3 regions of the Cupriavidus ulmosensis genome follow, and region 2 is predicted to be linked to each of the others. Evidence: predicted binding sites of a transcription regulator. Region 2 holds the regulator's gene; each other region holds the start of a gene.

Region 1 (9,536 bases), 2.1 Mb from region 2:
CCGCTCGCCGGCCATCGAGCAGGTGCGCATGCTGGTGGCCAACGTCGCCGCCACCGACGTGCCGGTGATGATCAACGGCGAGACCGGCACCGGCAAGGAGCTGGTGGCGCGCAGCCTGCACGCGCTGTCCACGCGCCACCAGGCGCCGTTCGTGGCGCTGAACTGCGGCGCGGTGCCGGAGGCCATCTTCGAGAGCGAGATGTTCGGCCACGAGGCCGGCGCCTTCACCGGCGCGGGCAAGCGCCGCGTGGGCAAGCTCGAGCATGCCTCGGGCGGCACGCTGTTCCTCGACGAGATCGAGAGCATGCCGCTGGCCTTGCAGGTCAAGCTGCTGCGCGTGCTGCAGGAGGGCACGCTGGAGCGGCTCGGCTCCAATGCCTCGATCGGCATCGACGTGCGCATCGTGGCGGCGGCCAAGGGCGACATGGAGACGCTGGTGGCCAACGGCACCTTCCGCCAGGATCTGCTGTACCGGCTCAACGTGGTGACGATCCCGCTGCCGCCGCTGCGCGAGCGGCGCGAGGACATCGTGCCGCTGTTCGAGCATTTCATGCTGGTGGCGGCGGTGCGCTACCAGCGGCCCGCGCCGATCCTGTCCGAGCTGCAGCGCCAGGCGCTGATGCAGCGCGCCTGGCCCGGCAACGTGCGCGAGCTGCGCAACGCCGCCGACCGCCTCGTGCTGGGCGTGCCGGAGGGCGGCGCGCGCGCCGACGCGCCGGACGACTCCACGCCGCTCAAGGAGCGCATGGAGCACTACGAGCGCGCGGTGATCGCCGACACGCTGGCGCGCACCGGCGGCGCGGTCAGCCAGGCGGCCGACCTGCTGCAGGTCGGCAAGGCCACGCTGTACGAGAAGATCAAGCGCTACGGCCTGTGAAGGGCCCATGACGGGCCGATGAAAGGCCCATGAAGGGCCGCCGGCGGGCCGCGGCCGGCGCCGGCTGCATCTCTTGATACACTCGCGGGCTCTGCATGCCGCGCGGCCCCGCGCCGCCCGGCGTGCCTCCGAACAGCTCATCCGGAACAAGCCATGAACGAGGTATCCCTGGAGGCCGGCGCGACCGTGCGGGTCGACGGACATCAACTGACCGCCGCCGCGGTGGCGCAGGTGGCACGCGGCGGCGCCGCGCGGCTGGACGACGCGGCGCGCGCGCACGTGGCCGATGCGCGCGCGCGCTTCGAGCAACTGGCCTCGGCCAATATCCCGATCTACGGCGTGTCCACCGGCTTTGGCGAGCTGGTCCACAACTGGGTGGACATCGAGCATGGCCGCGCGCTGCAGGAAAACCTGCTGCGCAGCCACTGCGCCGGCGTGGGCCCGCTGTTCGCGCGCGAGGAAGTGCGCGCCATGATGGTGGCGCGCGCCAACGCGCTGGCGCGCGGCTATTCGGCGGTGCGCCCGCTGGTGATCGAGCAGCTGCTGCGCTACGTGGAAGCGGGCATCACGCCGGCGGTGCCGCAGGTCGGCTCGCTCGGCGCCAGCGGCGACCTCGCGCCGCTGTCGCACATCGCCATCACGCTGATCGGCGAAGGCAAGGTGCTGCTGGCCGACGGCGGCACCGCGCCCACCGCGCAGGTGCTGCGCGAGCACGGCATCGAGCCGATCAAGCTGGCCTACAAGGAAGGGCTGGCGCTGATCAACGGCACCTCGGCCATGACCGGCATGTCGTGCCTGCTGCTGGAGACCATGCGCGCGCAGGTGACGCAGGCGGAGATCATCGCCGCGCTGGCGCTCGAAGGGCTGAACGCCTCGGCCGACGCCTTCATGACGCACGGCCACGACATCGCCAAGCCGCACCCCGGGCAGGTGCAGTCCGCCGCCAACATGCGCGCGCTGCTGGCGGGCGCCACGCGCCTGTCCGGCCACGGCGAGCTGGCCGGCGAGATGAAGACGCGCGCCGGCGCCGAGAAGAACACCGGCACCGGCGTGTTCATCCAGAAGGCCTACACGCTGCGCTGCATCCCGCAGGTGCTGGGCGCGGTGCGCGACACGCTGGGCCACTGCGCCGCGGTGGTGGAGCGCGAGCTGAACTCGTCCAACGACAACCCGCTGTTCTTCGACGACAGCGAGCTGTTCCACGGCGGCAATTTCCACGGCCAGCAGGTGGCGTTCGCGATGGACTTCCTGGCCATCGCGGCGACGCAGCTCGGCGTGGTGTCCGAGCGCCGCCTGAACCGCCTGCTGAGCCCGCACCTGAACAACGGCCTGCCGGCGTTCCTGGCGGCGGCCAACGAGGGCCTGAGCTGCGGCTTTGCCGGCGCGCAGTATCCGGCCACCGCGCTGATCGCCGAGAACCGCACCATCTGCAGCCCGGCCAGCATCCAGAGCGTGCCGTCCAACGGCGACAACCAGGACGTGGTGAGCATGGGCCTGATCGGCGCGCGCAACGCGCGCCGCATCATCGACAACAATCAGTACATCCTCGCCGTGGAACTGCTGGCCGCGTGCCAGGCGGCCGAGCTGGCGGGGGCGGTGGCGCACCTGTCGCCGGCCGGGCGCGCGGTGTTCGGCTTCGTGCGCGAGCGCGTGCCGTTCCTGGACATGGACCGCTACATGACCGACGACATCGAGGCCATCGCCGCGCAGTTGCGCGCGGGCGCGCTGGTGGCGGTGGCGCGCGCGGCGGGCGCCGCGGTGCACTGAGGCGCTTGATTAGCGCCGATCTGCGCTGAGATGTGCCGGGATGTGCCGTGATGCGCCGAAATGTGTTGAGGCGCGGCGGCTAGCGCCACATGTCGCGCATCTTGCTGCCGAGGTCCAGCTTCGGCAGCGAAGCCTTGGCCGGGGCCTGCGGCACCGGCGGCGGCTCCGGCCACGCCCGGCTGTGGAACAGCGGCATCACGCGGTTGGGCAGGAAGCGCGTGCGCGAGGCATAGATGTGGCGGTCGCCGAAGCCGCTTTGCTGCTGCACGTAGAAGCGCTGCGGCACCACGATGTCCAGGTGGTCGCGCGCGCGCGTCATGGCCACGTAGAGCAGGCGGCGCTCTTCCTCGATTTCCTCGGTGGTGCCGGTGGCGAGGTCCGACGGCATGCAGCCGTCCACGGCGTTGAGCACGTAGACCGCCTTCCATTCCTGGCCCTTGGCGGAGTGGATGGTGGACAGGATCAGGTAGTCCTCGTCGCGCAGCGGCGCGCCGGATTCGTCGCTCGACGCATCGGGCGGGTCGAGCGTGAGCTCGGTCAGGAAGCGCTCGCGCGAGGCGTAGGTGGCGGCGACGCGCTCGAGCTGCTGCAGGTCGGCGGCGCGCGCGTGGGCGTCGTCGTGCATGCGCTCCAGGTGCGGCTGGTACCACGCCACCACCTGCTCGAAGACCGACGGCCACGGCGCGGCCGGCGCCATCAGCACGCGCGCCAGCGCGACGAATTCCGGCCACGCCTCGGCCGCGGCCGGCGGCGCCTCGAACGATTCGAGCGCGAACAGCGGTTCGGTGGCGACCTCGATGGCGTCGAGCACGCGCGCGGCGGTCTTGGGGCCCACGCCCGGCATCAACTGCAGGCTGCGGAAGGCCGCCATGCGGTCGCGCGGATTCTCCATCCAGCGCACCACCGACAGCACGTCCTTGACGTGCGTCGACTCCAGGAATTTCAGGCCGCCGAACTTCACGAACGGGATGTTGCGGCGGACCAGTTCGATCTCGAGCTGCGCGCTGTAGTCGGCGGCGCGGAACAGCACCGCCTGCGAGATCAGCGCCAGCCCGGCCTCGCGCCGCGCCAGGATCTGCTCGGCCACGTAGCGGGCCTGGTCGGCCTCGTCGTTGACCACCACGATGTGCGGTTTCTCGGCCGAGGCGCGCTCGGACCACAGGTCCTTGGTGAAGCGCTCGGCGGCCAGGCCGATCACGGCGTTGGCGGCGCACAGGATGGGCTGCGTGGAGCGGTAGTTCTGCGACAGCGTGACCATGTCCGCCGCCGGCGAGAACCGCGTGGGGAAATCGAGGATGTTGCGCACGGTGGCGCCGCGGAACGCGTAGATGGACTGCGCGTCGTCGCCGACCACCGTGAGGCCGCGCCCGTGCGGCTTCAGGCGCAGCAGGATGGCGGCCTGCAGCGCGTTGGTGTCCTGGTATTCGTCGACCAGCACGTGGTCGAAGCGCGCGCCCATGTCCTGCGCCAGCGCCGGCTCGCCGAGCGCCTGCGCCCAGTAGAGCAGCAGGTCGTCGTAGTCCAGCACCTGCTGCTTCTGCTTGGCTTCCACGTAGCCGGCGAACAGGCCGCGCAGCGCGTCGGCCCACTGGGCGTAGCGCGGGAACCAGTGCTTGAGCACGTCTTCGAGCGGGGCCTGGGTGTTGACCACGCGCGAATAGATCGACAGGCAGGTTTCCTTGCGCGGGAAGCGCGTGGCCTGCGCCGACAGGCCGAGGTCGTGCCGCACCATGTTCATCAGGTCGGCGGCGTCGCCGCGGTCGCTGATGGTGAAGGCGGGCGACAGGCCGAGCGTCTCGGCGTATTCGCGCAGCAGGCGCGCGCCGATGGCGTGGAAGGTGCCCGACCATTGCAGCGCGGCGCGCCCGGCGCCCGAGGCCTGGTTGCCGAGCGCCTGGTCGACGATGCGCTCCACGCGCCGCCCCATCTCGGCGGCGGCGCGCCGCGAGAACGTCAGCAGCAGGATGCGGCGCGGATCGGCGCCGCCCAGCACCAGGTGCGCCACGCGGTGCGCCAGCGTGTTGGTCTTGCCCGAGCCGGCGCCGGCGATGATGAGCAGCGGCGAGTGCGCCTCGTGCGTCACGGCGGCGCGCTGTTCGGGATTCAGCTTCGCGAGATGCGGCGGCACCTCCGCGGCGGGCGGCGGCGGCGTGGCGGGCGAAGCCGGAGGGGCGTCGCCGGGAACGGCAATAGGGGTGGCAGGGGCGGTAGGGGTGGCAGCGGGGGCGGAATCGAGTAGCACGGCAGGAGCCTCTGGGCTGCGGGGGCGCGCATGTGCGCTGCCCGGCATGGGCGGGACGAGGGCGAAAAACGGCTGCCGGTAACTGTATATCTATACAGGCCGCGCGCGCAAGCCGCAGCGTTGCGCGCGTGGCCCTGTCAGCGGGAAACGCTGCGGGAAAGTGCCTGCAAAGGCTGGCGGAGGCGGGGAAAGACGAGAAAGAAGGCGGGTCAGACGGCCTTGGCCAGCGCGTCGTCGAGCAGCTTGTGCAGCGCGTCCCATTCGGGCTCGCCCACGTAGCGCTTGAGGATGTGGCCGTCCTTGTCGATCACGAAGGTGGTCGGGGTCAGTTGCACTTCGCCGAAGGCCTTGGCGGCGGCGCCGTCGGAGTCCATCGCCACCTTGAACGGCAGCTGGCGCGTCTGCGCATAGTTCATCACGTACATCGGCGGGTCGTAGCTCATCGCCACCGCCACGAACTCCAGGCCCTTGCCCTTGAACTTGTCGTAGGTGCGGACCATTTCCGGCATCTCCTTGACGCAGGTGGTGCAGCTGGTGGCCCAGAAGTTGACGAGGTAGACCTTGCCCTTGAGGTCGGCGGTGCTGATCTTCTGGCCCGACAGCAGCGTGAAGGTGGCGGGGGGCGCGGCGTTGGCCGGCGCGATCGCGCGGTAGCCGAAGAAGCCGAGCACGGCGACCAGCACCACGGCGCCGATGACGGGCCACAGCTTGCGCTGGGCGGCGCGGGTGGTCGGGGTGGACATGGCGGGGGAAGCCGAGGTCGTCATGATGCTTGCCGGCGGGTCAGGGGATAAGCTCCCATTCTACTGCCGCGGCCGAAGCGCTGCCGGAGGCAATTCCGGGCGCGGCCAGGCTGCGGCGATTGGCCGCAGTGCCGGGCGGCGTCAGCGTGGCGCCGCCGCCAGCGCCGCGCGGGCCTGGTCCAGCGCCTGCTCCAGGTAGGCGCCGTAGAAATCCGGCTGCAGGCCTTGCAGCGGCGCGGCCAGCGAGCGGCCGCGGGCGTCGAGGAACAGCACCGTGGGCGCCACCGACACGTTGTGGCTGCGCGCCCAGTCGCGCGCGGTGGTCATGGTGCCGTCGGCATTGCGCAGCGGCGTGGCGGCGGTCATGTCCAGCTCGCGCGCCTCGATCTCGCCGGCGGCGGCCTGCGGGCCGAGATAGTTGCGGCGCACGGTCTCGCAGTAGACGCAGCCGGGCAGGCTGACCAGCACCACCAGCGGCTGGCCCTTGCCGGCGGCGGCCGCGCCCTGCGCGGCGAGGTCGGTGGCGGGCGGCAGGTGAGCGGGCGCGGCCAGCGCGCTCGCGCCGCCGGCGAGCAGGGCGGCACCGAGCAGCACGGCGGCCACGGCATGCCGGGCGCGCGCGCATGGCGGCGGCATCGGGGACGGGGCGCGGGGCAGGCTCGGCATGGCGGGGGTGGGGGTGGGGGGTGGGGAATGCAAGAATACGCGCTGGCGCGCGGGTTCCCCGATAATAGCGGCTTCCGTCCGTACCCGTGGCGCCGCGCCGGCCCGCGGGCGCGGGACCGCACCACCACGCAGCAGCCGTCCGCAGGACCGTTGCCCTATCCGCCGCCGCGATGCCCCACGCCTGGTTGTCCCGCCTGCCGTCCACGCTGTCCGCCCTTGGCGCGGCCGCCGCCGTCTGCGCGCTCGTCGGCTGCTCGCCGCGCTACGACTGGCGCACCATCCAGTCCAGCGAGGGCGCCTACGCCGCGCTCTACCCGGGCAAGCCGACCGGCGCGGCGCGCGAGGTGGCCATCGCCGGGCGCAAGCTGCCGATGACGATGGACGCGGCGCGCGTCGACGAGACCCTGTTCGCCGTGGGCGTGGTGACGCTGCCCGCCGACGACGCCGCCTTGCGCCAGGCCGCGCTCGAATCGATGCAGGCCGGGCTGCTCGGCAACCTCGGGCCGCACGCGCCCGACGCGGTCAAGACGCGCCAGGTGACGGTGATGTCCGCCGCCACGCCGGCGGTGGCGCTGCCGGGCGTGGAGGTGCAGGTGGCGGCGGTGTCGCCGCAGGACCAGGCGCCGCGCCGGCTGACCGCGCGGCTGGTGGCCTCGGGCGTGCGGGTCTACCAGGCGGTGGTGCTGGAGGCCGGCGACGCCGCGCGCGATCAGCGCCAGGCCGAGCAGGTCGACCAGTTCCTGACGGGTTTCCACCCGTTCTGAGTGCGGGACTGGCGCAACGTTTTTTCAAGGAGTGATGTCATGCGTTGGGAAGTTTGGCTGGCCTATTTCGCGGCCTGTTGGGTGATTGCCGTGTCGCCGGGTTCGGGCGCGGTGCTGTCGATGAGCCACGGCCTGTCCTACGGGCTGCGCAAGACCACCACCACCATCTTCGGCCTGCAGGCGGGGCTGGTGATCATCCTGCTGGTGGCGGGCGGCGGCCTGGGCGCGCTGCTGCTGGCTTCCGAGCACGCCTTCGCCGTGGTCAAGACGATCGGCGCGCTCTACCTGATCTACCTGGGCGTGCAGCAGTGGCGCGCGCGCGTGGAGGACAGCCCGGCCGCCGCCGAGGACGCGGCCGCCGCGCCGCGCGTGGCCGCGCTGAGCCCGCGCCGGCGCTTCGCCACCGGGCTGCTGACCAACGTGACCAATCCCAAGGGCATCATCTTCATGGTGGCGGTGCTGCCGCAGTTCATCGACCCCACGCATCCGCTGGCGCCGCAGCTCGCCATCCTGGCCGCGACCATGTGCGGCGTGGACCTGGTGGTGATGCACGGCTACGCGCTGCTGGCCTCGCGCATGCGCGGCCTGTTCCGCAACGCGCGCGCCATGCGCTGGCAGAACCGCGTGTTCGGCAGCGTGCTGGTGGCGGTGGGCACGGCGCTGTTCTTCGTGCGGCGCCATCCGGCCTGACCGTCGGGCCCGCCCGCGCCGGCCGCATCGCGGCTGGCCACGGGGGCGCGGGTTTGCTTAAATAGGTGCATTGTCCCGTTGCGGAGTCCAGCCATGCGCAGTCCCTCCCTCTTGCAGGCCCTGCCGTCCGGGCGTCCGTTCCATACCGTGCCGCCGGTGGAGGAGCCCGGGCCGCCGGGGGTGCCGCCCGACCTGCCGCTGCCGCCCGAGGAAGACCCGCCGCCGGCGGAGCCGCCGGTGGCCGTGCCGCCGCGCGGCTGAGGGCATTCGCCCAAGACCCTCCCGAGACCATCTCAAGGCCCGCGCAGCGCGCGCCGGTACTGGATGGCCTCGCCCACGTGACCGGGCTGCAATAGCCCGGCGCCTTCCAGGTCCGCCACCGTGCGGGCGATCTTCAATACCCTGAAATAGGCGCGCGCCGACCACGCCAGCTTGGTCATGGCGGCGCGCAGCATGGCTTGCGCCTCGGGCGCGAGCGGGCAGTGCTCGTCGATCTCGCGGCCGGCCAGGGCGGCGTTGGGTTTGCCCTGGCGCGCCTGTTGGCGGGCGCGCGCGGCCAGTATGCGCTCGCGTACATCGGCGCTGGCTTCGCCGGGCGGGCCGTCGAGCATGTCCTGCTGATCCTGGGCGCGCACCTCGATCTGCAGGTCGATGCGGTCGAGCAGCGGGCCGGAGAGCCGGGACTGGTAGCGCTGGACCTGGTCGGGCGTGCAGCGGCAGGGCCGGGACGGATGGCCGAGGTAGCCGCACGGGCACGGGTTCATGGCGGCGACGAACTGGAAGCGGGCCGGGAAGTCGGCCTGGCGGTTGGCGCGCGAGATGGTGACGCGGCCGGATTCCAGCGGCTCGCGCAGGACTTCGAGCACGCGGCGGTCGAACTCGGGCAGCTCGTCCAGGAACAGCACGCCGTGGTGGGCGAGGGAAATCTCGCCGGGCCGGGGATTGCCGCCGCCGCCGACCAGCGCGGCGGCCGAGGCGGTGTGGTGCGGCGCGCGGTAGGGCCGCTCGCGCCAGCGGGCGGGCTGGAAGCCGGCGTTGGTGAGGCTTTGCACGGCGGCCGACTCGAGCGCTTCTTCCAGCGTCATCGGCGGCAGCAGGCCCGGGAAGCGCTGCGCGAGCATCGACTTGCCGGTGCCGGGCGGCCCCACCAGCAGCGCCGAATGCTGGCCCGCGGCGGCGATCTCCATCGCGCGGCGGGCCTGGGCCTGGCCGCGCACGTCGCGCATGTCGGGGCAGTCCGGGCCATTGTCGGCGAGCGCGACCAGCGGTTCGGCGCGCGGCAGGCGGCCGTCGGGCAGCGGCCCAAGGTGAGCGCAGACTTCCAGCAGGGAGCGCGCCGCGTAGACGGTGACGCCGTCGATCAGGGCGGCCTCGGGGGCGTTCTCGGCCGCCACCACGAAGGCGCGCGCCGGCCCGGCGCCGGCGGCCGCGCGCGCGGCGTTGTCGCGCCCGAGGCCCATCGTCATGGCCAGCGCGCCGCGCACCGGGCGCAGCGCGCCGGACAGCGACAGCTCGCCGGCGAACTCGCAGGCGTCCAGCCCGTCGAGCGGGATCTGCCCGCTGGCGGCGAGGATGCCGAGGGCGATGGGCAGGTCGAAGCGCCCCGATTCCTTGGGCAGGTCGGCCGGCGCGAGATTGACGGTGATGCGCCGGTTCGGGAATTCGAAGCGGCTGTTGAGGATGGCCGCGCGCACGCGCTCGCGGCTTTCGCGGACCTCGGTCTCGGCCAGGCCGACGATGCTGCAGGCGGGCAGGCCGTTGGCGAGATGGACCTCGACCGACACCAG
Region 2 (9,536 bases):
AGCTGGAATCGCTAGTAATCGCGGATCAGCATGCCGCGGTGAATACGTTCCCGGGTCTTGTACACACCGCCCGTCACACCATGGGAGTGGGTTTTGCCAGAAGTAGTTAGCCTAACCGCAAGGAGGGCGATTACCACGGCAGGGTTCATGACTGGGGTGAAGTCGTAACAAGGTAGCCGTATCGGAAGGTGCGGCTGGATCACCTCCTTTCAAGAGCGTGCAGAAGTTGTTGAGCGTTCACACTTATCGGTTTGTTTGGTGTTACAGCCAAGGGTCTGTAGCTCAGGTGGTTAGAGCACCGTCTTGATAAGGCGGGGGTCGTAGGTTCAAGTCCTACCAGACCCACCAAGTTATCGGGGGATTAGCTCAGCTGGGAGAGCACCTGCTTTGCAAGCAGGGGGTCGTCGGTTCGATCCCGTCATCCTCCACCACTACCTTGGATTGGTCAGTCCAAAGGCAAGCGCTTTGAGAGAAAAGCGTTTGCCTTTGGCTTTGCCAAGACGATGGAAACATCGGCTGTTCTTTAACAATATGGGATGTAGTAAAGGTGTCGTGAGCGTTGATGAGACGCTGCAGTAAAACACGATACCGGGTTGTGATTGTATCAACCAAATGTATTTTAAAGTGATCGAAAGATGACTTGGAATACGGCACAAATGCGAGAACTCAACCTGTAGGAAGCGTGACTCGAAAGAGACACACTTGTTATAGGGTCAAGCGAACAAGTGCATGTGGTGGATGCCTTGGCGATCACAGGCGATGAAGGACGCGGTAGCCTGCGAAAAGCTTCGGGGAGCTGGCAAACAAGCTTTGATCCGGAGATGTCCGAATGGGGAAACCCGGCCCTTATGGGTCATCCCTGACTGAATACATAGGTCAGGGAAGCGAACGCGGCGAACTGAAACATCTAAGTAGCTGCAGGAACAGAAATCAACCGAGATTCCCAAAGTAGTGGCGAACGAAATGGGAAGAGCCTTGTACTCTTTAGCAGTGTTGTTAGCAGAACGGTCTGGAAAGGCCGGCCATAGCAGGTGATAGCCCTGTATGCGAAAACAGCGTTGTGGAACTAGGTGTACGACAAGTAGGGCGGGACACGTGAAATCCTGTCTGAAGATGGGGGGACCATCCTCCAAGGCTAAATACTCGTGATCGACCGATAGTGAACCAGTACCGTGAGGGAAAGGCGAAAAGAACCCCGGGAGGGGAGTGAAATAGATCCTGAAACCGCATGCATACAAACAGTCGGAGCCTGGAAACGGGTGACGGCGTACCTTTTGTATAATGGGTCAGCGACTTACATTCAGTGGCAAGCTTAACCGATTAGGGAAGGCGTAGCGAAAGCGAGTCCGAATAGGGCGTTCAGTCGCTGGGTGTAGACCCGAAACCAGACGATCTATCCATGGCCAGGTTGAAGGTGCGGTAACACGTACTGGAGGACCGAACCCACTAACGTTGAAAAGTTAGGGGATGAGCTGTGGATAGGGGTGAAAGGCTAAACAAGTCTGGAAATAGCTGGTTCTCTCCGAAAACTATTTAGGTAGTGCCTCGTGTCTCACCTTCGGGGGTAGAGCACTGTCATGGTTGGGGGGTCTATTGCTGATTACCCCGCCATAGCAAACTCCGAATACCGAAGAGTGCAATCACGGGAGACAGACATCGGGTGCTAACGTCCGGTGTCAAGAGGGAAACAACCCAGACCGCCAGCTAAGGTCCCAAAGATTGGCTAAGTGGGAAACGAAGTGGGAAGGCTAAAACAGTCAGGAGGTTGGCTTAGAAGCAGCCACCCTTTAAAGAAAGCGTAATAGCTCACTGATCGAGTCGTCCTGCGCGGAAGATGTAACGGGGCTAAGCCAGTCACCGAAGCTGCGGACGCACGTAAGTGCGTGGTAGGAGAGCGTTCTGTAAGCCTGTGAAGGTGTCTTGTAAAGGATGCTGGAGGTATCAGAAGTGCGAATGCTGACATGAGTAGCGATAAAGGGGGTGAAAAGCCCCCTCGCCGTAAGCCCAAGGTTTCCTACGCAACGTTCATCGGCGTAGGGTGAGTCGGCCCCTAAGGCGAGGCAGAGATGCGTAGCTGATGGGAAGCAGGTTAATATTCCTGCACCGTCGTATGATGCGATGGGGGGACGGATCGCGGAAGGTTGTCCGGGTGTTGGAAGTCCCGGTCCCTGTATTGGAGAAGGCGCTTAGGCAAATCCGGGCGCGGAATTCAAGGATATGGGGCGAGCGGCCTAGTGCTGCGAAGCAATTGGAAGTGGTTCCAAGAAAAGCCTCTAAGCTTCAGTCATACGAGACCGTACCGCAAACCGACACAGGTGGGCGAGATGAGTATTCTAAGGCGCTTGAGAGAACTCGGGAGAAGGAACTCGGCAAATTGGTACCGTAACTTCGGGATAAGGTACGCCCTTGTAGCTTGACTGGCCTGCGCCAGGAGGGTGAAGGGGTTGCAATAAAATGGTGGCTGCGACTGTTTAATAAAAACACAGCACTCTGCAAACACGAAAGTGGACGTATAGGGTGTGACGCCTGCCCGGTGCCGGAAGATTAAATGATGGGGTGCAAGCTCTTGATTGAAGTCCCGGTAAACGGCGGCCGTAACTATAACGGTCCTAAGGTAGCGAAATTCCTTGTCGGGTAAGTTCCGACCTGCACGAATGGCGTAACGATGGCCACACTGTCTCCTCCCGAGACTCAGCGAAGTTGAAGTGTTTGTGATGATGCAATCTCCCCGCGGCTAGACGGAAAGACCCCATGAACCTTTACTGTAGCTTTGCATTGGACTTTGAACCGATCTGTGTAGGATAGGTGGGAGGCTTTGAAGCGTGGACGCTAGTCTGCGTGGAGCCGACCTTGAAATACCACCCTGGTTTGTTTGAGGTTCTAACCTTGGCCCGTGAATCCGGGTCGGGGACAGTGCATGGTAGGCAGTTTGACTGGGGCGGTCTCCTCCCAAAGTGTAACGGAGGAGTTCGAAGGTACGCTTGGTACGGTCGGACATCGTACCTAAAGTGCAATGGCAAAAGCGTGCTTAACTGCGAGACCGACAAGTCGAGCAGGTGCGAAAGCAGGACATAGTGATCCGGTGGTTCTGAATGGAAGGGCCATCGCTCAACGGATAAAAGGTACTCTGGGGATAACAGGCTGATACCGCCCAAGAGTTCATATCGACGGCGGTGTTTGGCACCTCGATGTCGGCTCATCTCATCCTGGGGCTGTAGCCGGTCCCAAGGGTATGGCTGTTCGCCATTTAAAGAGGTACGTGAGCTGGGTTTAAAACGTCGTGAGACAGTTTGGTCCCTATCTGCCGTGGGCGTTGGAATCTTGACGGGGGCTGCTCCTAGTACGAGAGGACCGGAGTGGACGTACCGCTGGTGTACCTGTTGTCTCGCCAGAGGCATCGCAGGGTAGCTATGTACGGAAGAGATAACCGCTGAAAGCATCTAAGCGGGAAACTCGCCTGAAGATGAGGATTCCCTGGAGGCTTGACCTCCTTGAAGGGTCGTTCGAGACCAGGACGTTGATAGGCTGGGTGTGGAAGCGCAGTAATGCGTTAAGCTAACCAGTACTAATTGCCCGTAAGGCTTGATCCTATAACCAGTGTGTTTCTGCCTGGTTGACGTATCGCGTGCCGCTGCTCAGCAGCCTGGCCGATACAAGACACAACCTGACTACATCCCTATTCGTTGCGTTGGCCGACAAGCCCAGCGCAACACACCGCTCATGCCTGGTGACCATAGCGAGTTGGAACCACCCCTTCCCATCCCGAACAGGACCGTGAAACGACTCCACGCCGATGATAGTGCGGATTACCCGTGTGAAAGTAGGTAATCGCCAGGCTCTCTCTTAAAACCCCTCAGTACGTACGTACTGGGGGGTTTTGCTTTTGGGGTTTTAGTTTCTGGCGCTTTGCATTATCCGCGTCATACCGGCCGGGCCATCGCATTCAGTCCAGCGATGGCCGGACAACCCGTACCGCAAGCTTGATCAGGAAGACCGCCGCCGTCACCAGCGCGCCGGCCACGATGCCGGCCACGCCATTGACGAGCAGGGGACCGAGCATGTCAAGACTGCCTTCCGCGCCCAGCAGGGCGCCCGCGCGCTCCGTCACGTGGTGCGCGCCAGGAAAGCCATGTACCAGGATTCCCCCGCCGACCAGGAACATGGCAACCGTGCCGGCCACCGAAAGCGCCCGCATCAGCCAGGGCGCCATGCGCAGAATGGCCCGGCCGGCGGCGCGCGCCGTTGCCGATGGCCGTTGGTGAAGATAAAGCCCGGCATCGTCGAGCCTGACGATGCCGGCCACCAGGCCATAGACGCCCACCGTCATGACCAATGCGACGATCGACAATACGGCAACCTGCGTGCCGAACGTCGCCTCGGAAACCGTGCCGAGCGAGATGACGATGATCTCCGCCGACAAGATGAAATCCGTGCGCACCGCGCCGCGGACCTTCGTTGTTTCGAGCGTGGCCAGATCCGTTGTCGGCGGCTCGCTCCGGATGACAGTCGCCTCCGGTGCCTTCCGCTGATGCAGCAGGCTGTGCGCAATCTTCTCGAATCCCTCATGGCAGAGAAAGGCGCCACCCGCCATCAACAAAGGCGTGATCGCCCACGGAATCGCGGCGCTGATCGCCAGCGCGGACGGCACCAGGATTGCCTTGTTGCGCAGCGATCCCTTTGCCACCGCCCACACCACCGGCAGCTCCCGGTCGGCCTTCATGCCCGTGACTTGCTGCGCGTTGAGAGCGAGATCGTCGCCGAGCACGCCGGCGGTATTCTTGGCGGCGAGCTTGCTCATGGACGCGATGTCGTCAAGGATCGAGGTGATGTCGTCGATCAGCAGCAAGAGGCTCGAGCCAGCCATATCCAGATCTCCTGGTGTGTAGTGGGTATCGGGGCAAACAGCGTCGCGCTGCAATTTCCGCGCGCATGGGGAGTGAGGTGGCAGGATAATGCCTTCCACATGTGGATGGCATGTCCGCCATGAATCGAGAGGCAGTGGCCGGGGCATCTTGCATGGCCACTCGATGGCGGTCAGGCCCCGAAGTCCGCAAGACATCGGACCTACGCATCGGCCAAAAAAGAAAACCCCGCCGGACACGAATGCCCGGCGGGGACAGGAAGCCGCACCGTACCCAGCGGAGGATGACGATGCGAGATTGAAGGCTATCAGGATGCGGAGACACGGACTGTCAACAACTGTCACCGCGGCTGCGGCCGCCGTTCCGCCAAAAAAAGCCGCTGGGCCGGGGGAGCGGCGCAGCGGCATCGGGAAGTGTCGAATATGAGCACCAGGGGATGGTGCCGCGGCCAGCATAAGAAGCAACGTACCGTTTGACTGTCAACAATTGCAAAATGACCGGCCTCGCATGCGCGATAAGCGGGTCGACTGGCGACGTTGGTTTGAGGAGGGGAGTCCGGGCAATGGCAAATTGGAGCATCGGTGCGATGCTTGCCAGCGGCAGAAAACAAAAACGGCGCCAGAGGCGCCGTTGGGTATATCCGCTTTTATCGGATATCTCGTATCGCGAACGGCTGGTTAATGCTCAAGCCGTCGATACCGAAGAGAATTCTGGGGTGGCTGATGGGACTCGAACCCACGACGACAGGAATCACAATCCTGGACTCTACCAACTGAGCTACAGCCACCGTCGTTGTCTTTCAGCTGAGTGCTGATCGACGAAAAACAAGATTATACAAACTTCATTGGCACATGGCTAGTACTTCGCCTCAAAAAATTTCATGAGGCTGGCGCATGCGGCGAATGGCAACCGTCTCCACGCTGCGCCACCACGCGGCACGCGCCATTACACGGACAGCTTGGGAAGGTCTTCCAGCTCGAGCATGCGGCAGATGGCGGCCATGCTGCCGACCATCGTGCGCCGCTGCGCGCCCTGGTAGATGCGCACGCCTTTGGACTGGCGGAACGGAACGGGCTTGACGGGGCGGCGGGTGGAGAAGCGATTGGCTGGGAGCATGGCTACACCTGGTGATTTGCAACAACAGTTGTCGGCATCCGCAGCGCGGATGGCGTTGGCATATCGGGTGCAGCTCGAGGCGGGCGAACCCGCTCCAGCCGCACTTGAGGCTTGGGGCTTTTAGAACGCGCCGGTACGGATCAGGCCGACGGCGATGCCTTCCAAGGAGAATTCTTCCCGGTCCGGCTGGACGATGATGTTGCTGAAGTCGGGGTTCTCCGCGATCAGTTCGATCGTGTCGCCGCGGCGGTTGAGGCGTTTGACGGTGACGTCCTCGCCGAGCCGGGCCACGACGATCTTCCCGTTGGCGGCTTCGCTGGCGCGCTTGACCGCGAGCAGGTCGCCGTCGAGGATGCCGGCGTCGCGCATGCTCAGGCCGCGCACGCGCAGCAGGTAGTCGGGCTGGACTTCGAAGACGGAGGCATCGACCTGGTACTGGCGGTCGATGTGTTCGGCGGCCAGGATCGGGCTGCCGGCGGCGACGCGGCCGACCAGCGGCAGCGTCAGCTGCATGACGCCCGCCATCGGCAGCGAGAACTGGTCGGGCAACTCGGAGTCGCTGCGCGATACCTTGAGACGGATGCCGCGCGACGCGCCGGGGGTGAGTTCGATCACGCCCTTGCGGGCCAGCGCGCGCAGATGCTCTTCCGCGGCATTGGGCGAGGAGAAGCCGAACTTGGCGGCAATCTCGGCACGCGTGGGCGGAAAGCCGGTGTGCTGGAGAGTGCTGCGAATCAGGTCGAAAATCTGCTGCTGCCGCGGTGTCAGGGTCGCCATAGTCGCCGTTGTTCGCTGTTGTTTTCGCTGTTATTGGAGAGCACTGTACGTTTAAACAGTATGCTGTGATTTTATACAGTATCGAGTGAAGTGCAAGCGGAATTTTTAGGACGCGGCGCATCGACGAATAGTTTGCAACACGCCTGCCTGCGGGCGCGCCTTGCGGGTGCCGGGATGCGCAGGGTTACAATCCGCGGCACGCGGTGCCCGTTCCGGGTACGCGTTTTTTTCGACTCCAGGTTTCCTACACGTCCCCCGCCATGTCCTCACTGCGTCGCGTCGTTGTGCTTGCCACCGGCGGCACCATTGCCGGTTCTTCGTCCAATCCCGCCAGCAGCGCGAAGTACCAGGCCGCCACGGTGCCGGTGTCGGCGCTGCTCGGGGCCGTGCCCGCGCTTGGCGAGGTAGCGCGCATCGAGGCGGAGCAGGTGGCGCAGGTGGACAGCAAGGACATGTCGTTCGCGCTCTGGTCCAGGCTGGTCGAGCGGATCCGCTTCTGGTCGGCGCAGCCCGACGTCGCCGGCATCGTGGTGACGCACGGCACCGATACGCTGGAGGAAACGGCGATGGTGCTGCACCTGGCCTGCGAGGCCACGCTGCCGGTGGTGCTGACCGCGGCCATGCGGCCGTCGACTTCTCTGTCCGCGGACGGCCCGCTGAATCTGCTCGACGCGGTGCGCGTGGCCAGCCATCCGGCGTCGGTGGGGAAGGGTGTGCTGCTGGTCGTCAACCAGGAGATCCACGCCGCGCGCGACGCCGTGAAGGCGCACACGGCGGCGGTGAACGCCTTCGCTTCGCCGGCGGGCGGCCCGGTCGGTTATGTGCAGGACGATTTCGTCTGTTTCACCCGCGCCCCGCTGCGGCTGCCGGCCGCGGCCATGCCGGTGCCGGTGCCGGCGGCGTGGCCGCAGGTGGAAATCCTGGCCAGCTACGCGCAGCCGGGCCGGGTGATGGTCGATGCGCTGGTCGCGGCCGGGGTGAACGGCCTCGTGGTGGCCGCCGCGGGCAACGGCTCGATCCACCAGTCGCTGGCGGAGGCGCTGGCCGAGGCCGCCGCGGCGGGCGTGGCGGTCGTGCGCAGCTCGCGCACCGGGGCCGGGCATGTGGCGATGCCGGCGCAGCCGCGGCCGAGCGCCGGCGTCTTCGTGTCGGCCGGCGACCTGAATCCCTACAAGGCGCGCGTGCTGCTGCTGCTCACGCTGGCGGCCAGGCCGGCGCTGGCGGCGGATCCGGCGGCGTTGCAGGCGCTCTTTGCCGATAACTGAAGCAGCTTGCCCTATGCGTGGAAAGCGCGCTATACTTTAAGGCTATCCAACCTTGCCACACCGGACATGGCGCCCGGGTGGCTTATCCAAAAGGAGCGTCAATGCGTCATTACGAAATCGTATTTATCGTCCATCCGGACCAGAGCGAACAGGTTCCGGCCATGATCGAGCGTTACAAGACGCTGGTCACCTCGCAGGAAGGCCAGATCCACCGAGTGGAAGACTGGGGCCGCCGTCAGATGGCCTACATGATCCAGAAGCTGGCCAAGGCTCACTACGTTTGCCTGAACATCGAATGCGGCAAGGAAACCCTGGCTGAACTCGAACACGCGTTCAAGTTCAACGACGCGGTGCTGCGCCACCTCATCGTTCAGACCAAGAAGGCCGAAACCGCACCGTCCCCGATGATGAAGGAAGTGCAGCGCGAAGAAGCCCGCAAGGCCGCGCAACAGACCACCGAAGGCCAGGCCGCCTAAGTGCGGGCTCTTGCGGTTGCCGCGGGCGCTGAATATCGCAGGCGCCGCGGCGGCGCGAGCGGGCATGGACACCGGGAACGGAGGCAGCGTTGAACCAGTTGAGGCTCTGCGCGACCCTCGCCGAACGCGATGCCCTGCGCTATACCCCGGCCGGCGTCCCCGTCGTCAACTGCATCCTGCAGTACGCGGGCGAGACGGTCGAGGCGCAGACGCCCAGGCAGGTGGAATTTGCCATCGCCGCGATGGGGATCGGACAGATCGGACAACGGCTCGAGCGCACGCCGCTCGGCGCGATGCTCGACTGCGAAGGATTCCTGGCCCGCAAGCACCGCAACAGCAAGGCTCTCGTCTTTCACATCACTGGATGTAAAGCATTCGAAAAGGATTGAATCATGGCATTCGTCAAACGTGACAACAAGAACAAGAAGCGCTTCCAACAGCAGAACCCGCTGTTCAAGCGCAAGCGCTTCTGCCGCTTCACCGTGGCCGGCGTGGAACAGATCGACTACAAGGATCTGGACACCCTGAAGGATTTCATCGGCGACAACGGCAAGATCACGCCGGCCCGCCTGACCGGCACCAAGGCGCACTATCAGCGTCAGCTCGATACGGCCATCAAGCGCGCGCGTTTCCTCGCGCTGATGCCCTACACCGACCTGCACAAGAACTGATCGGCCCTAGGTCCGTCAAGGAGAAAACACGATGCAAATCATTCTGCTGGAAAAAGTCATCAACCTGGGCAACCTGGGTGACATCGTTCGCGTGAAGGACGGCTACGCCCGTAACTTCCTGATCCCGAACAAGAAGGCCCGCCGCGCGACCCAGACCGCCATCAGCGAGTTCGAAGTCAAGCGCGCCGAGCTGGAAAAGGCCGCCGCCGAGAAGCTGGCTGCCGCGCAGGGCGAGGGCGAGAAGCTCAACGGCCTGACCGTGCAGATCACCCAGAAGTCGGGTGTGGACGGCCGCCTGTTCGGCTCGGTCACCAATGCCGACATCGCCGCCGCCCTGGAAGGCCAAGGCTTCAAGATCGAGAAGGCGCA
Region 3 (9,536 bases), on a different contig from region 2:
CGACAGCCGCTGGCGCATGCGCAGGTGCTGCTCGGCATTGGGCGCCAGCGCCATGCCGCACTCGGCCAGCGTCTGCCCGGTGCGGATCGCGCTGAGCACGTCGGACAGCGGCTTGCGCGAGCGCACGTGCATGGTCACGGCGCCCGCCGCGGCCAGCGGCACGCCGGCCTGCGCCGCGGCGTCCTCCAGCCGCTGCCGGTGCAGCGCGTCGGCATGGCCCTGCAGTTGCTCGAGCGCGATCCAGGCGCGCTCGCCGAAGACCTGCCGCATCCAGCGCGCCTGCCGCAGCAGCGCTTGCGGCTCGGGGCAGTACGCGGGCAACAGCAGCGCCACGCAGCGGGGCATGCCGCGCAGGTGCGCGTGTTCCGCTGCGGGCGCGGCGATGTCCTCCGGGCGCAGGCGGTAGGCGCCCTTCTCCGCGCGCCGGCGGCCCAGCGTGATGAACTCGCAGAGATTGCCGAAGCCTTCGCGGTCCTGCGCCAGCAGCACCAGGCGCAGGGCCGGATCATCGTTCTGACCGTCCTTGCCATCCTGGCCGGTCAGCGTGAAGCGGCTGCCGATCAGCAGGCGGAAGGCCTGCGCGGCGGCGGCGATGGCGGAGAGTTTTTCATGGCGCCGCAGGCGGGCCTCGGCGGCCTCGCCGGGGCCGGCGGCTTGCAGCAGGACGTCCTGCGCGCCGGGGTCGTGGCCTTCGCCGTCTTCCGCCTCCTCCGCGGCCAGGGCTTCGAGGTCATCCTCGTCTTCGTCGTCTTCCTCGCCCGCGTCGAGGCCGGCGGCCAGCCGCGCCGCGCTGCGCGCGAGCGCGGCGCTGGCGCGCTCGCGCAGGTCCTTGAGCGCGTGGTGCGCGCGCGCCGTGCCGGCCACCGAGCATTCGTCGGTGAGCGCGAGGCCGCCATAACCCAGCGCGAACGCGCGCTCGATCAGCTCGACCGGATGCGAGGCGCCTTCGAGGAAGGTGAAGTTCGAGATGCAGTGCAGCTCCACGTAATCGGGCAAGGCCGGCAGCAGCGCCGAGAGCGCGGGCGGCAGGGCGGAAAACGAAGGCGCGGCGGGCAGGCTGGACATGATCGAAGACGGATATGAAACAGGGTGAGGCCAGGTCGAACGAGGTGAAGCCAAATGAAGCCGGATGGAGCCGGACGAAGCCAAGCGCAACGAAGCCGGGAAACGAAGCTGGGAAACGAAGCCGGGCAAGACGGAGCGGGATGCAACCGGACCGGGCCGGATGGCGCGCGGCGCGGGCGCGCTCGGTGCAGCCGGCTCAGAACAGCCCGTGCAGGAACCAGCGGTATTCGCCGCCCTCCTCGCGCCCCGGGCGCTGGCGGTAGACCCAGCAGCGCAGGCCGTCGGCGCGCTCGGCGACGAAATAGTCGCGCGTGGCGAGCGCGTCGTCCCACCAGCCGGACTCGATGCGCTCGGGCCGCGACAGCAGCGCCAGCGGCCCGCCGTGGCAGGGCCGGTGGCGCTGCACGGCCAGCGGCAGCGGCTGCGCCAGCAGCCACGGCGGGCGCGCGGGCCAGGCCTGCGCGGGTGCCGCCGGCGCGCGCGCGGGCATCTCGTCCACCGGGCACCAGCGGCTGGCGCGCTCGGGCCGGTGGTCCGCCAGCGGCAGGGGCTGCAGCACGTTCTCGCGGCCCAGGCGCGCCATCAAGGTGTCGAGCAGGCGGCCCAGCCCGGCCGGCGTGCCGCCCGGCTCGGGAAACAGCGCCTCGCTGCGCGGCAGGCATTCCTGCATGGCCTCCACCACCAGCAGCAGCCCCACCGCCGGCACGGTGAACTGCACCTTGTCCAGGCGCTCCTGCAGCAGCCGGCACAAGTGCGCCGGGTCGCGGCTGGGCTCGGCCAGGCTTACCGTCACCGGCGTGGCCGGGGTCTCGCAGCCCAGGCGGTAGCGCTCATGCTCGAGCCGCAGCGCCAGGCGCGTCACGCCGGCCTGCCGCACCGCCAGCCAGCCGCCCAGCGCCAGCAGCAGGCGCTGCGCGCCGGCCATCACGCCCTGGACCGATTCGGTGCGGCCCGGCAGCTCCATGCGCTGCGCGAACTCGGGCGGCGCGGCGAACCAGGCGAAGCGCACCGGCACCTCGCCATAGGCCTGGTCCAGCCGCGCCAGCACGTCCGCGCCGAGGCGGCGCTGCAAACCCGCGCGCGGCAGGCCGCGCACCTCGCCCACGGTGCGGCAGCCGATGCCGTCGAGCCAGCCTTCGTCGGCCACGTTGCGCAGCATGGCCACCGGCAGGCGGTCCAGCAGCCGCGCCATGCGCGCCGGGCGCAGCGCGCGCCGCGCCGGGCGCACCATGCGGCCGTGCCGGTCGCGCCGGAACGGCTGCGCCGCCAGCCACGCCGCGCCGAAGGCGGTCGGCGCGCAGCCCAGTTGGAGGAACACGCCCAGCCGGCGCACCCGCGCATACACCGCGCGGCACAGCGCGCGATGCCCGCCGAACAGCCGCACGCTGGCGCCCGCGTCGATCATCACCGTGGCCGCGTCGGGCTCCGGGTGCAGGCTCACGTGCGGCGAGAAATGCAGCAGCGCCAGCGCCAGCGCCGTCATCAGTTGCGCCTCCGCCGCCGGCTCGCGCTCCAGTTGCACCACCTGCGCCGACAGGGCCTGCACCCCGCCGCGCCGCATGCCGGCCTGCACGCCCAGCGCCACCGCCGGGGTATTGGCCAGCACCACGCGCTCGCGCTCCATCACCGCCACCGGCACGCCGTGATGCAGCACGCCGGGGACCGCGGCGGCAGCGTCCGGCTCAGGCCAGTTCGGCTGCAGCGCGTCCAGCGACAGGCGCGGCAGATGCACCGCGATCCAGTACGACATGGTCTTGCTCTCCCGCAACGGCCTGTGAAACCCGCGGCAACGGCGCCTCCGCAGGCGCGGGCCGCGGCGCGGACGGACGGCCCGGCACCGCCGCCATCTCGTCGAGCGGCAGCACCAGCGGCTGCTCGCGCACCGGGCCGCGCCGCTTGTGGAAGGTGATCGACACCGCATTGCCCGGTGCCGGCGCCAGCAGCAGGCGCAGCACCGCCGGCGACGACTCGCGCAGCACGCCGGCCGGGCGCACGGCCCACGCCACCGCGTCGCCCGCCTGCGCCAGCACCTGCAGGCGGCGCAGCGCCTCGGGCCGCGCCGCGGGCAGCCACACCACGACCCCGCCGAAGGCCTGGCTGCGCAGCACCTGCTCGGCCGCCCACAGCAGGTCGGCCTGCGCCGCGGCCTTGCCGGCGCCGGCCGGCGCGCGCACCCAGAACACCTGCCGCGCCGGCAGCCCCCAGCCGGCCAGGCACGCCGCGTTCGGCAGGTGCGGCGGCCCCACCAGCGCCAGGCGCCGCGGCGCCGCCGCCAGCGCGGCCAGCGCCGGGCGCAGCAGGCGCAGCTCGCCCACGCCGGGCTCGGCCAGCAGCAGCTCGGTCAGCGCCCCCAGCGGCCAGCCGCCGCCCGGCAATTCGGCCGACAGCGCCGCATGGCCGGTTTCCAGCGCCGGCACGCTGCCCGCCTGCCCCGCGCGGCCGAGCTGCCCGGCGCGCCACAGGCCGGGATGGCGCTGCGCGAGCGCCTCCAGCGCCGCCTGGCGGCCGGCCTCGGCGGGCTGGGCCACGGGTGGCACGGGTGGATCAACGGGCGGCGCGTGCGAGCCGGAGGAAACGAGGGAACTCATGTGATGCTTGCGGCCTTGTGACAGCCTTATCCGCGCGGCAAGGCGGCGGGATAAGGTGGGACAAGGCGGGATAGGCGGAATCTCCGAATACTGTATGTTTATACAGTATCGCGGCGGACGCAAGGGGGAGAAGCAGGGAGTGCCGGGATCGCCGCCCCGCGGCGGGACGGTGGCGGGATCGTGGCGGGATCGTGGCGGGATCGTGACGGGATCGTGACGGGATGGCGGCCGGGACACAGCCGCCGCGGGCATCGCGGCAACGGTGTCCCGGCCCGATTTGCGCTACGAGAAGCGCGCTTCCGGATCGGGCACGTTGCCCTGCCTGGCGAGGAAATCGAGGTCGCAGCCTTCGTCCGCCTGCAGCACGTGCTCGATGTGCAGCAGGCCGAAGCCGCGCTCGTAGTGCGGCGGCGGCGCGACCCAGGCCTTGCGCCGCGCCTCGATCTCGGCCTCGTCCACCAGCAGGTCGAGCCGGCGGCCTTCGGTGTCGAGGCGCACCAGGTCGCCGTCGCGCACCAGCCCCAGCAGCCCGCCCACGCGGCTTTCCGGGCAGACGTGCAGGACGCAGGTGCCGTAGCTGGTGCCGCTCATGCGCGCGTCGGAGATCCGCACCATGTCGCGCACGCCGGCCGCCAGCAGCTTCTTGGGGATCGGCAGCATGCCCCATTCCGGCATGCCGGGCGCGCCGGTCGGGCCGCTGTCCTGCAGCACCAGCACGCTGTCCGCGGTCACGGCGAGGTCGGGGTCGTCCACGCGCGCGAGCATGTCCTGGAAGTTGCGGAACACCACGGCCGGGCCGGTGTGCTGGAGCAGGCGCGGCTCGGCGGCGGCGCGCTTGAGCACCGCGCCGCGCGGCGCCAGGTTGCCGCGCAGCACCACCAGCCCGCCGGCCCCGTAGACCGGGTTTTCCTCGGTGCGGATGACGTCGTCGTTGTAGACCTCGGCCTGCTCGATGTTCTCGCCCAGCGTGCGGCCGGTGACGGTCTGGCAGGACAGGTCGAGGTGCCCGGCGATGCGCTTGAGCAGCGCCAGCAGCCCGCCCGCGTAGAACAGGTCCTCCATCAGGTAGGTGCCGCTGGGCTGCAGGTTGCACAGCACCGGCACCGTCTCGCTGGCGCGCGAGAAATCGTCGAGCGACAGTTCGACGCCGAGGCGGCGCGCCATCGCCACGAGGTGGATGAGGGAGTTGGTCGAGCCCGACAGCGCCATGTCCGTGACCACGGCGTTCAGGAAGCTCTGGCGCGTGACGATGTCCTTCGGCCGCAGGTCTTCCCACACCATCTCGACGATGCGGCGCCCGGACATCGACGCCATCTGCGAATGCGTGGCGTCGACCGCGGGGATCGAGCTGGCGCCCGGCAGGGTCAGCCCCAGCGCGTCGGCCATGCTGGTCATGGTCGAGGCGGTGCCCATCGTGTTGCAGGTGCCCGGCGAGCGCGCCGTGCCCTCGCCGACCTGCCGCCACGATTTTTCGTCGAGCTTGCCGGCGCGGTAGTCGGCCAGGGCCTGCCAGGTGCTGGAGCCGGTGCCCAGCATCTGCTGGCCGCGCCAGTGCCCGCGCAGCATCGCGCCGGCGGGCACGAAGATGGCCGGGATATTCATCGATGCGGCCGCCATCAGCAACCCCGGCGTGGTCTTGTCGCAGCCGCCCAGCAGCACGGCGCCGTCGATCGGGTGCGAGCGCAGGATCTCTTCCGCGTCCATCGCCAGCAGGTTGCGGTAGATCAGCGTGCTGGGGCGCACGTAGGTCTCGCCCACGCTCAGCGTCGGCATCACCACCGGGAAGCCGCCGGCCTGCCAGACGCCGCGCTTGACCTCCTCGATGCGCTGCGGGAAATGCGTGTGGCAACTGTTGAGGTCCGACCACGTGCTGAGGATGCCGATGACCGGCTTGCCCTGGAAGTCCTCGCTGGTGTAGCCCATCTGCTTGGTGCGGTACGACTTGTGGTTGCCGGGCTGGCCGGCCGCGCCGAACCAGCGCTGGCTGCGCAGCTGGGACAGTTCAATTCGCTTTCTGCTCATGGGGAATGGCTCTCAGGCGGCGGTGATTTCCGCGAGCAGGGCTTCGCTGCGCCGCGCCAGGATCGACAGGTCGGAGCCCACCGCGACGAAGTCGTAGCCCTGCGCCAGCAGTTCGCGCGCCTGCGCGGGGTTGAAGTTGAGGATGCCCGGCGCCTTGCCGGCCGCGCGGATGTCGGCCAGGATGCGCGCGATCGCCGCCGTCACCTCGGGCGCGCCCGGCTGGCCGTACAGCCCCATGTTGGCGGCCAGGTCGTTGGGGCCGACGAACAGGCCGTCCACGCCGTCGACCGCGCCGATCTCGCGCACGGCCGCGGCGGCCGCCGGCGATTCGATCTGCACCACGATGCACTGCGCCTCGGCGTAGCGCTGGCCGTAGTCCTTGATGCGCGAGAAGCCGTTGGCGCGCATGTTGCCGCTCACGCCGCGGATGCCGTGCGGCGGGTAGCGCGTGGCGGCCACGGCCTGCCGCGCTTCCTCGGCGGACTGCACGAACGGCACCATGAACGAGCGGATGCCGGCGTCGAGCAGGCGCTTGAACACGACCGGCTCGTTGGCCGGGATGCGCACCACCAGTTCCGCCGTGCCGCCCTGCGCGGCGCGCAGGTGGTCGACGACCTGGGAGACGTCGACGCAGGCGTGCTCCATGTCGAGCAGCAGCCAGTCGTAGCCGGAGCCGGCCACCACCTCGGTGACGTGGGGGCTTTCGAGCGTGAGCCACAGGCCGGGCTGCTTGCGCCCCTCGCGCAAGCCTTCCTTGAAGCGGTTCGGTCGCAGGGTTTCAGGTGTTTTCATGTCAGTCGGCCTTGATGTTGGCGGCTTTGGCGAGATTTGCCCACTTGGGCGCTTCGGTGTGCACGAAGGCATTGAATGCCCTGGCGTCCATGCCCGCGGGCTCCAGCCCCTGGCCGCGCAGTTGCTGGACCACCTCGGGCTGCTGCAGCGCCTTGAGCACCGCGCGCGACACCGTGTTGACGATCGCGTCGGGCGTGCCCGCCGGCGCGAGGAAGCCCTGGAAACCGGTGGCATCGATGCCCGGCAGGCCGGCCTCGGTGAAGGTCGGCACGTTGGGCAGCGTGGCCAGCCGCTTGCTGCCGGTGACGGCCAGCGCGCGCAGGCGGCCGGTCTGGACGAACGACTGCACCACGGGCGGCGCGTCGACCATGAACTGGACCTGCCCGCCGAGCACGTCGTTGAGCGCGGGCACGCTGGCCTTGTACGGCACCATCAGCATGTCGACGCCGGCGCTGCGCTTGACCATCTCCATGGCGAAATGCTGCGACGAGCCGACGCCGGCCACGGCCGCGCTGATCTTGCCGCCGCTCGACTTGCTGTAGGCAATGAATTCCTTCAGGTCGCGCGCGGGCACGCCGGGGTTGACCACGGCCACCAGCTCGTTGGTGGTGGCGCGGGCCACCGGCACGAAATCCTTCAGCGGATCATACGAAAGCTGCTTGTAGATGGCCGGGTAGATCACGATGACGCCGGTATTGGCCAGCAGCAGCGTGTAACCGTCCGCCGGCTGGCGGGCCGCGTAGGCGGCGCCGAGAATGCCGCCCGCGCCGGGCCGGTTGTCGATCACCACCGACACGCCCAGGTATTCGGACAGCTTCGATTGCAGGGTGCGGGCGATGAAGTCGATGTTGCCGCCGGGCGCGAACGGCACCACCAGCTTGACCGGCTTGTCGGGATACTGGGCCGCGGCCACGGTGGCCCACAGCATGGCCACGCAGGCCAATAAGCGCTTCATGAATGTCTCCGGATGGTTTTTATAGGTGAGCACGGAAAGTCTAGGTGTGCCCTCATGGATTGTCAATAATCTAATCGATAATTTAACGGGCCGACAGCCTGGCCTGCCCGGCGGGGTCGCGCCGGGGCGGGTAGCACATACCGCGGGGAAAAAGAAGGTCGTTGCGCAGCGGCCCGGCAAGGCCGGAAGCGGCGGTGCCCGATGCCGCTCTTGTGGCGGACCTTGGGCGAGCTTGTGGCGCTCTTGTGCCGCCCCATGCCGCCTTATGTCGCCCTACGCCGCGTACCGGTGCACGAACTTGGTGTTCAGGTATTCCCGCACGCCGATCTCGCCGCCCTCGCGGCCGAAGCCGCTTTGCTTGATGCCGCCGAACGGCGCCTCCGGCGTGGCCACCGCCGTGGTGTTCACGCCCACCATGCCGGACTCGAGCGCGTTCGCCACGCGGTCCGCGGCCTCGGCCGAGCGCGTGTACAGATAGGCGGCCAGCCCCGCCTCCAGCGCGTTCGCGCGCGCGATGGCCTCGTCGGCATCGTCGACGGGAACGATCGCCATCACCGGCGCGAACGGCTCCTCGTGGAGGATCTCGGCGTCGTCCGGCACGTCGGCCAGCACCGTGGGTTCGTAGAAATAGCCGCGGACCAGTTCGGGCGGACGCCGCCCGCCGCACAGCAGCCGCGCGCCGCGGGACAGCGCATCGCGCACCAGCCGCTCGGTGCGCACCCGCTGCCGCTCGGTGGCCAGCGGCCCCATGTCGACGTTCTCCTGCTGGCCGTTGCCGACGCGCAGGCGCCGGGCGCGGGCCACCACCGCGGCCTCGAAGGCCGCCATCACCGGACGCGCGACGAAGAAGCGGCCCGGCGACACGCACACCTGGCCGGCGTTGCGGAACTTGGCCTGCACCGCGGCCGCCGCCGCGGCCTCGACGTCGGCATCGTCGAGGACGATGAACGGCGCATGCCCGCCCAGTTCCATCGTCAGGCGCTTGACGGTATCCGCGCTCTGGCGGATCAGCAACTGGCCGACGCGGGTCGAGCCGGTGAAACTGATCTTGCGCACCGCCGGCGCGGCCATCAGCGGCGCGACCACGTCGTCGGGCGTGCCGATCAGCAGGTTGACCGCGCCCGCGGGCACGCCCGCGTCGTGGCAGCACCGCACCAGCGCGGCCACGCTGCCCGGCGCTTCCTCGGCCGGCCGCACGATGACCGCGCAGCCGGCCGCCAGCGCCATCGCCAGCTTGCGCGCGGCCAGGTTGACCGGGAAATTCCACGCCGTCAGCGCCAGCACGACACCCACCGGCTCGTAGCGCACCTCCAGCCGGCTGGCCGCCGTGCGCCCGCCCAGCACCAGGCCGTAGAGGCGCCGGGCCTCGTCGGCGCACCACTCGAAATGCTCGGCGGAGACCGCCACCTCGGCGCGCGCCTCGGCCAGCGTCTTGCCGACTTCCAGCGTCAGCAGGCGCGCCAGTTCCTCCTGGCGCTCGCGCATCAGGCGGCCGACCTCCCGCAGCACGTCGGAGCGCGCCCACGGCGCCGTCCCGCTCCAGCGCTCCAGGCCGCGCTGCGCGGCCCGCAGCGCGGCGCCGACTTCCGCCTCGCCGGCGCCGGCCACGGTGCCGAGCAGCGTCTCGGTGGCGGGATCGATGACCGGAATGGCGGGGGCATCGACAGCCGCGGCCAGGACCTCGGCCCCGTCGATGAAGTGTGTGGGTGTCTTGTACATGATGCCTCTCTGTGGATCGTTGGGACGGGGATGCGCCGCGGCAGGCTCATGCCTGGCAAGACATCCGGTCGGGTCTGGCGGGGTGGAGAGGACGCGGGGCGTCCGTGCCGCGATTCTGGGACGCCCCGATCTGATTGTCAATAATAGTATTGATATTAATATGGACGCAGTCGCCGCGCCGCATTGACCGCCCGCCGCGGCCCCGCGTAACCTCTCTCCGGGGCGCATGTAGAATTGCCGCGATCCACGTCCCTGCGGGAAGGCGTGCGACGCGGCGCGCGGCGCCGCGCCCTGTCCCGTCTTACTTACGATCCATTCATGTCCGTCGCGCAAAACCGCCATATCGAATCCGCCAGCAAACCCTTCGACGTTCCCGCCGCCGTGTGCGAACTGGA

What was found. Region 2 encodes LexA, which represses DNA repair genes until DNA is damaged. Its sites were predicted from a motif close to ACTGTATNNNNATACAGT; they were not measured.
Region 1: a site for LexA is predicted at 4,968-4,985, ahead of ACWTPI_RS01880 (ATP-dependent helicase). Genes of this name have one in related genera too.
Region 3: a site for LexA is predicted at 3,743-3,760, ahead of imuA (translesion DNA synthesis-associated protein ImuA). Genes of this name have one in related genera too.

What each region holds. Positions count from the first base shown of each region.
Region 1 is NZ_CDRMWP010000001.1:420,582-430,117, forward strand. Features, by position in the region: gene ACWTPI_RS01870 (sigma-54-dependent transcriptional regulator) at 1-877, shown strand, start outside; gene cmdF (tyrosine 2,3-aminomutase) at 1,031-2,644, shown strand; gene ACWTPI_RS01880 (ATP-dependent helicase) at 2,724-4,772, opposite strand; gene ACWTPI_RS01885 (TlpA disulfide reductase family protein) at 5,096-5,653, opposite strand; gene ACWTPI_RS01890 (thioredoxin fold domain-containing protein) at 5,771-6,265, opposite strand; gene ACWTPI_RS01895 (hypothetical protein) at 6,466-7,059, shown strand; gene ACWTPI_RS01900 (LysE family transporter) at 7,099-7,749, shown strand; gene ACWTPI_RS01905 (hypothetical protein) at 7,843-8,010, shown strand; gene ACWTPI_RS01910 (YifB family Mg chelatase-like AAA ATPase) at 8,043-9,536, opposite strand, start outside.
Region 2 is NZ_CDRMWP010000001.1:2,534,519-2,544,054, reverse strand. Features, by position in the region: rRNA gene ACWTPI_RS11615 (16S ribosomal RNA) at 1-210, shown strand, start outside; tRNA gene ACWTPI_RS11610 (tRNA-Ile) at 272-348, shown strand; tRNA gene ACWTPI_RS11605 (tRNA-Ala) at 356-431, shown strand; rRNA gene ACWTPI_RS11600 (23S ribosomal RNA) at 712-3,590, shown strand; rRNA gene rrf (5S ribosomal RNA) at 3,724-3,837, shown strand; gene ACWTPI_RS11590 (DUF808 domain-containing protein) at 3,944-4,864, opposite strand; tRNA gene ACWTPI_RS11585 (tRNA-His) at 5,574-5,649, opposite strand; gene ACWTPI_RS11580 (hypothetical protein) at 5,808-5,978, opposite strand; gene lexA (transcriptional repressor LexA) at 6,099-6,755, opposite strand; gene ACWTPI_RS11570 (asparaginase) at 7,016-8,020, shown strand; gene rpsF (30S ribosomal protein S6) at 8,122-8,496, shown strand; gene priB (primosomal replication protein N) at 8,586-8,885, shown strand; gene rpsR (30S ribosomal protein S18) at 8,889-9,167, shown strand; gene rplI (50S ribosomal protein L9) at 9,199-9,536, shown strand, end outside.
Region 3 is NZ_CDRMWP010000002.1:1,182,689-1,192,224, reverse strand. Features, by position in the region: gene ACWTPI_RS24990 (error-prone DNA polymerase) at 1-1,065, opposite strand, end outside; gene ACWTPI_RS24985 (Y-family DNA polymerase) at 1,262-2,815, opposite strand; gene imuA (translesion DNA synthesis-associated protein ImuA) at 2,748-3,653, opposite strand; gene araD (L-arabinonate dehydratase) at 3,936-5,675, opposite strand; gene ACWTPI_RS24970 (HpcH/HpaI aldolase family protein) at 5,688-6,467, opposite strand; gene ACWTPI_RS24965 (Bug family tripartite tricarboxylate transporter substrate binding protein) at 6,469-7,422, opposite strand; gene ACWTPI_RS24960 (NAD-dependent succinate-semialdehyde dehydrogenase) at 7,696-9,141, opposite strand; gene ACWTPI_RS24955 (GntR family transcriptional regulator) at 9,460-9,536, shown strand, end outside.